Regions from separate parts of the Paenibacillus sp. EB106-04-04-XG159 genome, predicted to be linked through region 2. Evidence: riboswitches for the same ligand, from Rfam matches in the RefSeq annotation. Region 2 holds a riboswitch; each other region holds the start of a gene.
The links. Region 2 has a riboswitch for cyclic di-GMP ahead of AC3WTP_RS07150 (glycoside hydrolase family 73 protein). Riboswitches for the same ligand answer to the same signal wherever they lie in the genome.

Region 1: it holds a riboswitch for cyclic di-GMP, as region 2 does, so the genes downstream of both, AC3WTP_RS00200 (OmpL47-type beta-barrel domain-containing protein) here and AC3WTP_RS07150 (glycoside hydrolase family 73 protein) in region 2, are expected to answer to the same signal.
Region 3: it holds a riboswitch for cyclic di-GMP, as region 2 does, so the genes downstream of both, AC3WTP_RS15225 (vWA domain-containing protein) here and AC3WTP_RS07150 (glycoside hydrolase family 73 protein) in region 2, are expected to answer to the same signal.

What each region holds. Positions count from the first base shown of each region.
Region 1 is NZ_JBYTDY010000001.1:44,073-48,365, forward strand. It holds gene AC3WTP_RS00200 (OmpL47-type beta-barrel domain-containing protein) at 1-2,248, opposite strand, end outside; cyclic di-GMP riboswitch class I at 2,341-2,438, opposite strand; gene AC3WTP_RS00205 (leucine-rich repeat domain-containing protein) at 2,651-4,293, shown strand, end outside.
Region 2 is NZ_JBYTDY010000004.1:263,882-268,174, reverse strand. It holds gene AC3WTP_RS07155 (ABC transporter ATP-binding protein/permease) at 1-1,789, opposite strand, end outside; gene AC3WTP_RS07150 (glycoside hydrolase family 73 protein) at 1,969-2,613, opposite strand; cyclic di-GMP riboswitch class I at 2,766-2,850, opposite strand; gene AC3WTP_RS07145 (bifunctional diguanylate cyclase/phosphodiesterase) at 2,847-4,293, opposite strand, start outside.
Region 3 is NZ_JBYTDY010000011.1:166,714-171,006, forward strand. It holds partial or broken gene AC3WTP_RS15225 (vWA domain-containing protein) at 1-2,347, opposite strand, end outside; cyclic di-GMP riboswitch class I at 2,473-2,562, opposite strand; gene AC3WTP_RS15230 (Gfo/Idh/MocA family protein) at 2,956-4,050, opposite strand; gene AC3WTP_RS15235 (sugar phosphate isomerase/epimerase family protein) at 4,053-4,293, opposite strand, start outside.

The DNA of each region.
Region 1 (4,293 bases), on a different contig from region 2:
CCAGATTTATTGAGATTTTACTTCCTTCTGCCGATTCACCAAAGCGCGTACTTACCGAATGCACCACATAAATATGGTCGCCCGCTGGTACATTTACGATCGTTGCAGTGAGGGAAGTTACAGTTGCTTTCAGTACTTCTTGACCGTCTACCAGCTCATAAACCTTGTAACTGTTGGCGTAAGGTACTGTTGTCCAAGTCAACACAACATTATTTCCGTTTTTGATGGTAAAGGCAAGATTGCCCGGACCTGTCATCGTCGGATGAACCAATGAAAAATTGACTTCCGCCCCCTCAGGCGATTCACCCAAAACCGTTGAGAAAGATTTAATAACAAAGTCATAATCTCCCGCAGGCATGTTCGTGTAGGAAACGGATGTACCAGTTACTGTGCTTTTCAGGACATGTTGTCCGTCAATCACCTGATATACTTTGTAGCTTGTTGCATAACTGCTTGCCGTCCATTTCAATGTAATATCGTTTCCGTTTGTAATGGTATACGTCAAGTTTGTCGGTGCTTGCATAATTTGTCCGGTGAGTGTGAAAGTAAGTGTGCTTCCCTCCGCCGACTCCCCAAAACGAGTGGAATAGGTATAAACTTCGTAGGTGTATTCACCCGGCGTCATATTGGTGTATGCCACGCTTGTACCGGTCACTGTACTTTTTAATACCTTTTGTCCATCGATGATTTGATAAACCTTGTAGCTATTTGCATACGACGCGGCATCCCAGCTTAAAGAGAAACTGGTCGCACTTTGGGTCTTCTGAACCAAATTCTGCGGCGGTTGAATGGCAGGGTGAGCCAGTGTAAACGTGAGCTTGCTTCCTTCCGGTGACTCGCCAAAGCGGGTGGAATAAGAATGCACTTCGTAGTTGTAATCTCCTGCCGGCATGTTGCTAAATGTCACGGTTGGACTAGTTACCGTACTTTTTAACACTTTTTGACCGTCAATGATTTGATAAACCTTATAGTTGTTAACGTTGGCTACAGTTCCCCAGGTTAAAACGATGTCGTTGCCATTGTTGATTTTATAAGTGAAGTTATCCGGAGCAGCCATAGCCACATCGTCCAAGTTGACAGTAACCTGGCTTCCGTCCGGGGATTCACCGTAACTATTGCTGTAAGAATGAACCTCAAACAGATAAACCCCTACCGGTTGGTTGGTGTACGTTACAGTTGTACCTGTGATGGTACTTTTTAATACTTTTTGACCATCAACAATTTGGTAAACCTTATAACTATTTGCATTTGCAACCGCGCCCCAGCTCAAAGTAATATCGTTTCCGTTTTTCACTACATAAGTCAGGTTGCTTGGTGGAGCCATGATTACGTCACCTAAAGTGACGGAGATCTGGCTTCCTTGTTCTGATTCACCGAAGCGGTCACTATAGGAGTGAACCTCATAAACATAGGTACCGGTAGACATGTTGCTGAAAGTAACGCTTGTACCAGTCACCGTATCTTTTAGAACTTTTTGGTCGTCGATAATTTGATAGACTTTGTAGCTGTTTGCATAGGTGGCGGAGCTCCATTTCAGATTGATGTCTGTTCCACCGTTTGTTACTGTGTACGCGAGATTTCCTGGCGCAGCCATAACTGGCAGCCCCACCGTTACCTCTAATGGATTGGACAGAGGTGATTCACCGTATTTGGAGTTTACAGCGGACACCGCATAGGTGTATGTTCCAGCAGGTGCGTTTGTAATTTTGTATGTACGGTCCTTGAGCGAAGAGACTAGTGTCTTTTCTCCATCTGCACCAATTTGATAGAGACTGTAGGTTTCAGCATACTGTGACGATCCCCAGTTCAGTACAAGATCGTTTCCATTCTGGAAGGTATAAGTTAAGGTAGCTGGTGCCGCCATTATCGGATAAACGATATTAACCGTAATCGGTGCACATGGCCCTGATTCACCTTCAGCACTTAGCGTTGAAACGACATAAGTGTAAGAACCTTCCGAAAGGGCGTTAATGTTATAATAGTTCGATTTTGTTGTACCTAGCAGGTTGAGTTGACCATCACCTATTTCATAGATATTGTACCCAGTCGCTTGGTAAACAGAATTCCATGTGAGTTTTACGTCACTTGGTGTTACAGGTTGGTAGTCGAGGTTACTCGGTGGCAAAATACTGCTGCCAGCCAAGGCAGCATTTTGTGCAAACACATTTGCAATTGGAAAGAACAATTGCAACACAAGTAGCATCGACACGAGTAAAGGCAAGCTACTCCTAAATCTTTTTCTCATCATCTTGTTCTACCTTTCATAATGGATTTAGGGAAAAAGGCATGCGAAAAAGAACCTTACATACAAGGTTCATAGAAAATAATACTATGATGCCTTGTGGCAACCGGCTGCCATCCACATCATGTAAAAAACGTTGTGGTACAGGCCCTTGGCTTTGCGTCTCATAGTTTCCTATGATTTGCCTTTTTCACTTGGTTAATTGTAACTACGAATCTATCATACGACCTAGAACTGACGGTGTGAATAGGTACAAACTACCAAGATCCGGTCTTTTGTCATAGGTTAAGTCATATTATTAAACCACCCAAAATTATCCAATCATGATATGATCTTAAAGATAATTAGATACTTTAGATCAATATATAGTTTTGTCTTAATAGATAAGGATATCAGGAGGGGTGGCCAGTGGAAATACTTAAATTAAATTGTCCAAATTGTAATGGGAACGTTGAATACAAGGAAGGGCAAACATTCAAATGTCCATATTGTAAAACGGAATTATTGTTGAAGGAGAATAACGTCTATTTTGTTGACCAAACGATCAACAATTATTATGGGACATCACCTGTTAAAACAACAACACGCCCAAATACGAATTTAAAGATGCTATTCATTGTGCCGCTCGCACTTGTTTGTTTAATGGTTGGATATTTCTTTACTAGCAATCAATCAGAATACAGCAGCGATGTAAAAGTACCTATTCGAACAATGCCTGAAAGCGAAGTTCTCCTGTTCTTTTTAAAAGATATTTTTAATAAAGGCGCAGTGATGCCTACAGGAGAAGAAATCGCAAGCATCCGTTATTTGTCTACTCGCTATGATGACGATCAGTGGCACCTTGCTTACAGCTTTGACGATCCATTTACGAATGAGCATGCTGAAATTTCCGACTATGTGATTACGGATAAGATATTGAATACACAAAGAATCGAACAAAAAGACTTTGAGGCATTTAGCGGACTAACGGTGATAAATCTAATGGGTGAATACCAAGTTTCACAAGGTCAGAAAGTGAGTTTTCAACATTTACAAGGGTTAAAAAGCTATACAGGCGGATTTAACGAATCATTTAGAGAGATTGCACATTATTTTGGTGATAAAGCTAAAATAGTTGAACTCTCCACACAAATTCGAAGTAATGCGGAAATGGCTTTATTATTAGAGTTTCCGAATCTACAATCGCTTGAAATTAGTTATGTAGATGAATCGGTTACCGACTTCCATCTGCTGAATCAACTGCCGTTAAAATCATTGTCTTTAAGAACTATCAATGATTTGAAGTGGTTGTCTTCATTAACTGGTTTGGAGTCATTGGCAATAGATAATAGTGAAGCGACGGATTTCAGCGCGTTCTATTCACTGAGTCAATTACAAGAGTTGAAGCTTACGTCAGTAAGAAATTTAAAAACGCTGGATTTCATACAAAACATGCCTAACTTGCAGTCGCTTGATCTTGAGAATGTTGACATTGCGAATTTAGAACGCCTTAAAAATAAGTCATCATTGACGAATCTGCGGTTATCTTCTCTCTATAAAGTGGAATCTATTGAGGTTGTGAATAGTTTGAATTCACTGACCGAATTGTCTATAACAGGTTATAACGGCACTGTATCATCGATCGTAGCACCAAATTTAAAGAAAGCTGAATTAATAGGTACTTTCATACCAAAGTTAGAGGCGCCTGCTTTAAAATCTTTAACTGTTTACATACGCGGGTCGGAAAATAATTTGGATGGGGCAGATTTAGTGAAATACCCGCAGCTAGAACAACTTTCAGCGATGGAGTATGGAGACTTTATAGGTATTAATTCCTTAAATCGTCTGCCAAGTCTGCAAACATTAAGTTTAAATGAGACTTCTTTTTACGATGAAATGAGTGAATTGTTCAATTTGCAGCATGTAAAAACGTTAAATTGTAATCAATGTAAGTTCCAAATAAATAGTCAGGATCCGTTTGCGAATAACACGCTGGAACATTTAACTTTTAATGATGTATCTTTTCGAATAGGTAATGGTGACTGGTTGCATGAAGTGGATAAGGTGATGCC
Region 2 (4,293 bases):
TCGAAGCGGGAATCTCCGTTGCGCCTAGTGTGGCAAGCATCTGCTCCTTCGTCAGAGCGTTGGAGGACATTCCTTCTGACGCTGGTGGCATGCCGTCCGATGTCATTGCCAACATCTCGCCTGTGATAACGTTAACCTCAGACTCCTGCTGCGCCTTAACAATCTCTGATTTCTTCGCGTTATCGATAAAAGTTGTAGCAAGCTCATCAGAATAAGCGATGCCCGCAGGCAGTGAAGCCATCTTGGATTGCTCCTGTGCGCGAATAACACCGACGATGTTTAACGTGATCGCCTTATCGCTGTTGTACAGCTCCATCAGACTTGAGGGTGTTCTATTTACCGTGAACCGCCCATCCACTTTCTGATAATAATCGTCGTTCATCACGAGCTTCAACTCATGCCCGACCAGATCAACCAAGTCAATGCTATCCGCATTATAGTCAATACCAAGCGCCTCAAGCGCTGGTTCACTTAAGCGGTTATATTCATCCACGACCAAGACAAGATCATTCTTGGATGTCGGGAACCTTCCTTCCAGCAGATCGTAGTATTGCTCCAAGTAGCTCCCTGATGATTGTCCTGGCTTTCTAGGGTAAGCATAGAAGTTAATATTTCCTTGATTAACTGTTGTCGCCGTAGTCCCATCTGACTTCAACAAGTTCATATTCACCTTGCGCGTATAAGATATACCGTCAAGCAGCGCTGGATCAATCTTCCCCAAATAATCCATATATTTTGTTGTCAGCACATTCGTATGCATGATTGAATTCTCGCTCGGATCATAGGGGAACAGCTTCTTCTCTTCTGGATAGGATTCTAAGTCCGGAACCCCTAATGTAGGATCCTGTGCAGCATCCATGTTCATAACAGACTCCGTAATCGTAAGTGGAAAGTTCGATAATGCGCTCTTTTCGTAGGAGTTGATCTGCTTATCGAATCCGTTCGATAAGGAGAGAACCAAGGCGATCTCGATAATACCGATACTGGCTGCAAAGGCGGTTAATCCGGTTCTCCACTTTTTTGTAGAGATATTTTTACCTGAAAGCTTGAGCGCTGTAAAGAAACTCATGCTTGTCTTCTTCAGCTTATAATCTGGACTTACTTCCTGTTCAGCAAGTGCATTGGTATCAGCAACCACCTGGCCGTCGGAGAATCGGATCACGCGATCCGCGTATTGCTCCGCCAACTCGGGATTATGCGTAACCATGATGACCAGCTTGTCTTCCGCGATCGTCTTGATCAGCTCCATGATCTGTTCACTGGTCTCGGTATCCAAGGCGCCGGTCGGTTCATCCGCCAGAATAATGTCCGGATTGTTAGCCAGCGCGCGCGCGATCGCGACACGCTGCATCTGCCCCCCTGACAGCTGATTCGGCTTCTTATGCATATGGTCTTTCAACCCGACCTTCTCCAGCGCTTCTATCGCCTTGCGACGCTTTTCAGACGAAGGTACTCCACTCAGCGTCATCCCCATCTCGACATTGTCAACGATGCTCAGATGCGAGATCAGGTTGTAGCTCTGGAAGATGAAGCCCACGCTGTTATTCCGATAAGCGTCCCAATCACTGTCTTTAAAATGTGTAGTTGACTGTCCGTTGATGATCAGCTCTCCGCTGTCATACTGATCCAGTCCGCCAATGACATTCAACAGCGTAGTCTTGCCAGATCCACTCTGTCCAAGGATCGCTACAAACTCGCTTTCTCTAAAGTTAAGACTGACCTTGTTCAAGGCTACCTGAGTAAAATCTCCGGTCTTGTAGCTCTTCGTAATATGTTTCAACTGCAGCATGTGAAGATTTCACTCCTTTCTATCTATGTATAAGGTTGATGCATGCTTACGGAAATTTCAACTCATGTAGTCTTTCTCATTATGCTCATATCCACTATGATTATGACGCCGCCGGTATTTCTCACATGATAAAAAGCCGCAGGGTGGATCCTCCGGCTCGCTTCAATGATCAATGATGATTATTTGATGCTGCGTGACAAGATAATGGTATTCAACCATGTCAATTCCGATACGGTAAGCGTCCCCTTCTCCGCTTTATCGACCCACGATGCATCGGAAATGACACCTTTCTGAATCAATGCAGCAAGCGTGTCCACCAACTGCTTGCGTTGATTGTCCGTTAGGTTCAATGTGTCGTCCTCCCCCACGTCGAATTCGTATAACTTGTACTGCTCGATCAGACGGATCAACAGCTGCGGGTACTCCGGGTCGGTCGCATAGCCACCAACTCGAATCGCGTATGCAGCCGTCTTATAATCAGCGCCCAGCACGCCGTGATAACGATTGGGCTTGTCCCTAGTTCCTGCAAGAATCAGCTTGCTATGGTCAGCAATACTTTCTCCCCAGTTATGGTAGTGCCGAAACGGAGCGTTAATAGTCACCCATTTGCCATTCACATGCTCCTTTGTACTATAAGTACCGCCTCCAGCAGTGCCAGTGCCTTTGATGCCAAATAGATTATTGCCAGACTTCGTTAACCCGGACTCGCCCCAAGCGCTCTCGAGTATGGCTTGAGCGATGGTAAGAGATGCCGGGACGCGTGTGCGACGCATGTCTGCTACAGCATAAGCAGCGATTCTTGATATAAATTCATCAGGCTTCATGCTTTATATCATCTCCTTTCTTCTGGAGTTGTACTACTAGTTTATTAATGAAATCCAGAAGAGGAACGCCGCATATACCTGTCCATTCCAACAAAAATATCGCTAATCATCTTCTGACAGCGAGGTTGAATGCACAGCTAATAATAGATGATGCATGCAACCGGCTGTCATACCTTAATGGCTTTAGACCCTATGGCTTTGTGTCCCTGCCTTTCGACAGGTTTACCCATTATTCAGATTTGTTCATTGCTCATCATCAAGCTTTCATACTCTTTCCATGGCATCGGCTTGGCAAAGTAATAGCCCTGTGCCAAGTCACAATTAATATTGCGAAGAAATTGAGTTTGCTCCTCGGTTTCTACGCCTTCTACTACTACTTTCATATTAAGATCGGTCGCCAAGTTAATCATATTGGTAACCACAATCTTGCCTCTCTCATCATCTGCAACGCTCATCATAAATCCACGATCCAGCTTGATGACATCTGCAGGAATGGATTGGAGTATATTAAGGCTGGAATATCCCGTTCCAAAGTCATCTATCGCGATAGAAAATCCTACTTTCTTAAGTTGTAATAAGATATCGCATAGATACTTGATATTCTCGAATACGATAGACTCCGTCAACTCCAACTCAATGAACTCAGCGGGAACATCATACTTCTTAATGATCTGCTCTAAACGGATTACAAAATGTTCTCGAAATAGATGCATACGCGAAATATTGACTGAGATCGGGTGAGGCCTAATCCCCTTATCCATCCACATTCTAAGCAGTCGGCATACCTCTTCAAACACCATTAAATCCAAGTTGACTATAAATCCATTGCGTTCAAATACAGGAATGAAATCACCCGGAGGGATCAATCCCCTTACTGGATGTATCCATCTGACCAATGCCTCCGCGCCATATATACGGGCGTGTTTCAGATCGTATTTTGGCTGCAGGTATACAACAAATTCGCCGTTATTCAATGCGGCATGCATGCTGCTGACAAGCTCTTGAACCTTAATCTCTTGATACAGCATTTCTTCATTAAAGAAAAGACAAGTACATTCATCTTCCCTTTTGATACACTTGCAGGCCATCTCAGCACGATCAATCATCACATTGATGTCTGTCGTACGATCGATAATAGAGTAGATGCCGCACTTGATCACTAATCGGTATCTTGCTGTAAAATCACGGTGATAATCACTCAACTGCTTAGTCAGATGATTCATCCTACCCATTAATTCATGATCATGTTCGCATGTTGCAAGGAAAATAAATTGAGCACCATTACCTCTCCCTACTATTTCCGTAGGTAAGAGATTATCCGATATGGTCTTTGCTATATACATCAGGATCTGATCGCCCGCTTCGAAGCCGCAGATTTCGTTAATATATTTAAAACGATCAACATTGAATTCTACGATTGCGAAACGCTGTTCTGGATATTGAATAAGCTGGTTCTGTACATCCAATCGAAATTTAGACAGACTCGGTATTCCAGTCATTTTGTCCACATATGCGATCATTTCAATCTGCTTTTGATTCCTGCTTTTACTTGTGAGGATGTAGAATAAGATGGCAATCAGGAACACTAGAGTGATTAGGCATAACAGATAGCTGATTCGAATCACATACTTTGTATCGCCCATTACCATGTCCTTTGAAATAATAGACATCACGTACCAG
Region 3 (4,293 bases), on a different contig from region 2:
ACGTATGTGTCGCATTCACTGGCGTGTAGCCCGCAACCGTTTCAGCAGTCAAGTTCACTGTTCCAGCGGTTACTCCCTCGAACTTAGCTTCATCAGCCAGCACTTTGTTTGTGCCTTCTTCGAGGTACTTCACTGTTACCGTTTGCTTATCTGCTTTGTAGAAGAATGTGTATGTTTGATCAGCTTTTTTTGTGAATGTGTACGTATGTGTCGCATTCACTGGCGTGTAGCCGGCAACCGCTGCTGCAGTCAAGTCTACTGTTCCAGCGGTTACTCCTTCGAAGTCCTTCTCAGGAGCCAGCACTTTGTTCGTACCTTCTTCAAGGTACTTCACCGTTACATTCTGTGAATTTGCCGTATAGTAGAATGTAAATTCCTGATCAGGCTTATTCGTAAATGTATACGCATGAGTTGCTTCCACTGCCGTATATCCCGGAATCGTTGAAGCGTTCAAGGTTACTTGTTGGCCAGTCTTACCTGGCACAGTTGTCGGCTGAATCAGCTCAGTAGTGGTACCTTGCAGCATGTGCTTGACCTTAACCGTTTGATCTTTACCGACATAATTGAACGTAATGTGAATGTCATTGCCCGGCATCTTGCCAGTTACCACACCACCATTGATCATCAAAGCGTGGTTTCCAGTAATCACCACTTTTGAGAAGTCATAGCCTTCAAACGTCTCATTACTGTAGTTCAGCTGAACACCTTGCCCCTTCGGCTCAGTCACAGCTGCCTTCAGTACTGTGTCGCCTGCTTTGTGATCGACGGTCACATTGTAGATGCCTTCCGTATAACCGAAATAGACAGTTGGAGAAGGATTATTCATCGTCAGCGTAACACTTGTTGGATTATTTCCAACCAATAGTGAATGACCTGGATGCTGAATAGCAGGTACAGAATAAGTTTGACCAATTTTCAGAGCATCTGTGCCTTCATATACGAATTTATGCTCGTATAATTTTGCAGCTAGATCTGGTCTATCAATTGGCACTGGATTTCCCGCTTCATTGATCGGGACCCCATCTGCGTTGACTTTATATCCCCAGACCTTGATTGAACCTTTACCGTAGCTTACCTCAGGAACAACAAAATCTTTAGAGATAGGTTTATCATTAACATTGTTGTAAGTTAAAGTTGTTGTTTTGTTTGTCGGATAGAGAATATCGGGATCTGGTTTAGGCACATGGTTCTGATCCATGACTACCTTGTAAGTCAATGTCGCTGGGAAATTCTCAGAAATATCCCCGATATCCCAAGATAAAGTTTCAGTAGCAGGATCATAGGTTACAGTACCCTGGCTAGCTGTATAAACCGAGCTGTCGAATGTATTGCCATTCAACTTCAGGTTAAACATCTCACCCATTGGATCACTAACCTTTGCACCAGAGGCAGCATAAGCAATTCTACCTGCAAGCTCCGTGTAAATAGCTTCAAGATCTGAACTATTTCCAGAGTAATAGCCCTTATTCTGACTATTCTTCAGTACATAGACTGCATCAGCGTCATTGCCAACACTAAGACCCACAGAATAAATGCCAATCTTTGAATTTATGATAGCCTTAGCTTCTGAGATCGTACCTATACCGTGATCTTGGATTCGGTAATTTCCAATTTTATAACCTGGATACCAAGTAGGGTTCCACCACGGTCCTTCGGAATAACCAGTATTAATCTTGAAATCTTCGCCATTGCCTAAGCGACTGGTAAAGTCCTTCAATACAAAGTTATAACGATTCTCTGGCCAAGTGTATGCTGTTGCTGTAGTTGCCTGATAGCTATACGTTGGTCTACCGTCACTCAGTAAGACGACAACTTTATTCTTCGCAGAGCTCGAACCTAATAATGAATTTGCTTCTCTTAGCCCTGCCTGAATATTAGTTCCTCCGCTAGCGGAGATCCCGTTAATTGCTTTTTTCAAACTCTTAATATCAGCATTAGAAGTACCTTTAAAGTCAGACTCCACTTCTGATTTAGTACTAAAGCTCACAACTGCAACGCGAGTAAGCGAGCCCTCCTTAAGCAGCTCATCTACGAACTTTATCGCAGCATTTTTAGCACTAGTCATTCGATCAGAGTCATTCATACTGCCCGACTTATCGACGACCAACACTACATCTGAGCTCTGTTGAACATTCTTACCTTCAACCTTAAGTGTTACCTGCCATTCTCCTGGTGCTCCTGTCGGCACAGCAACCTTCGACAGATTGGTGGCTCCAGGATTTGGCCATATAAGCCCGTCACCTTGTGATGCATTCGCAAAAGCATTCGAGCTGGTACCAGGCATGAGTCCTAGAATAATGGACACGATGCTCAGCCAATTAATCGCGATTCTTAGTCGCTTCTTCATTGACTTACCTCCTTCATAAGTTAATTTATGTAAACCTCCAACTAAACCACATCAATCCACAGCTGGTTTAGCTAAGAAAAATAAAATAGTCCGGCTACATAACGCATCATGCTCAGCATAATGCTATATGCAACCGGACTATCATCAGCCTTTTTCTGGCCCTAAGACTCCAAGCTTTGCGACCTAACCTTTCAGTTAGTGTGCCTTATGTAATTGTCAAGGAACATGGTCGCAAAACTACATGTCATATGATTACTCCGTCTTACAAATTAAATCATATTCATAATGATTCGTGTTGTCAATTCATGTTAATCGATAATAAAAATGTAAATTCCGTTCTAAAAATGTCACTTGATAATAGAAATATATGATTTTTGTCGAATAAGCATCTTTTTTCAGTGCAAAAAACCGAGAAGAGTGATAATTTCACTCAACTCGGTCCTTAAATGTTCACAAATAAATTTTATGTAATTTACCGGTAAACGCTTTCCGCTTCCATTCGCGATATCATTCTACATTTTTCTTGTTTATTAATAATTGTTCTGTGAACTACTTTGACAAAACCAAACGTCACACTTAGCACTTATTCGATACTGCACCCAAAATGGTCACTTGGTTCTTAATCTTGATGGTGTCAGATTAATAGCCTGAGCTTGTGCTTCCAAACAAAGCTGAGCAGCCTTAAAAGCATGCGCTTGCGTCATGGCGTGCTCGGTACGATTCAAGCAATCGAGAATGAGCTCCCCGAAGAATGGACATCCAACCTTTCCGGCTACATGCTCATAATGCTCGCCTTCCTTGTTCACCCAATACACGTGATCAGATGTATTCGAACGCCCCACATCAGTGTACTTCCGCAATTCGATATACCCTTCTGTTCCTAGGATTATGGTGCGTCCATCTCCCCAGGTCCCTAAGCCATCAGGCGTGAACCAGTCCACTCGAAAATAATGGCTTGCCCCATTATCCCCAACCAGCGCAGCATCACCGAAATCCTCTAATTCCGGAAACGCTTCGTTATTGTAATTCGCAACCTTGCTGTGCAGTACAGTCGCGTCTTGACAGCCAGCATAGAACAGAAACTGCTCAATCTGATGGCTGCCGATGTCGCATAGAATACCGCCGTATTTCTCACGTTGAAAGAACCATTCCGGTCGACTAGATGCGTTCAAGCGATGCGGTCCTGTTCCCATTACCTGAATGACACGACCGATAGCGCCCTGCTGAATTAATTGCCCAGCATACACTGCGCTCTCTACATGAAGTCGTTCACTATAATAAACCATATATTTTTGCTTGGTCAGCTCAACTTGCTTTCTTGCGGCAGCTAATTGCTCAAGAGAGGTGAAGGGTGTCTTATCCGTAAAATAATCCTTACCATGCGCCATCACTCGAAGCCCTAGCTCACACCGTTCAGATGGTACTGCAGCAGCCGCAACCAAGCGAATGTCCGGATCTTCTAGAATCTCAGCTGCATCACGAGCGACACGAACTTCAGGATATACGTTAACGAAGGCGTCCACCTTTGCCGGATCGGGATCATATACCCATTTTAAAGTAGCTCCAGCTTCGATTAACCCATTGCACATCCCATACACATGCCCATGATCGAGAGCCATCGCTGCAATCTGGAAATCGCCGGGCCTCACTACTTCCTTCGCTTCATGGCGAGGAGCATATCGCATACCGTCAGATCGATTCATGATTATTCCTCCGCTGCTGTTCTTAGATCTGATATCCATTTCACATAAACATTCATCATTTCGCGTGAAGAATACGTACCGCTGAAATCCTCACAACCGCAATAGCCGTCGTATCCGACCGCTATCAAGTCCGACATTACCTGCTGCCAATCCACAAGTCCCCATTGAAGCGGAGACCATGTGAAGGAAGCGTTATCGCGTTTTTCATAAGGGATCACATCCGCATTCTTGACATGAACATGA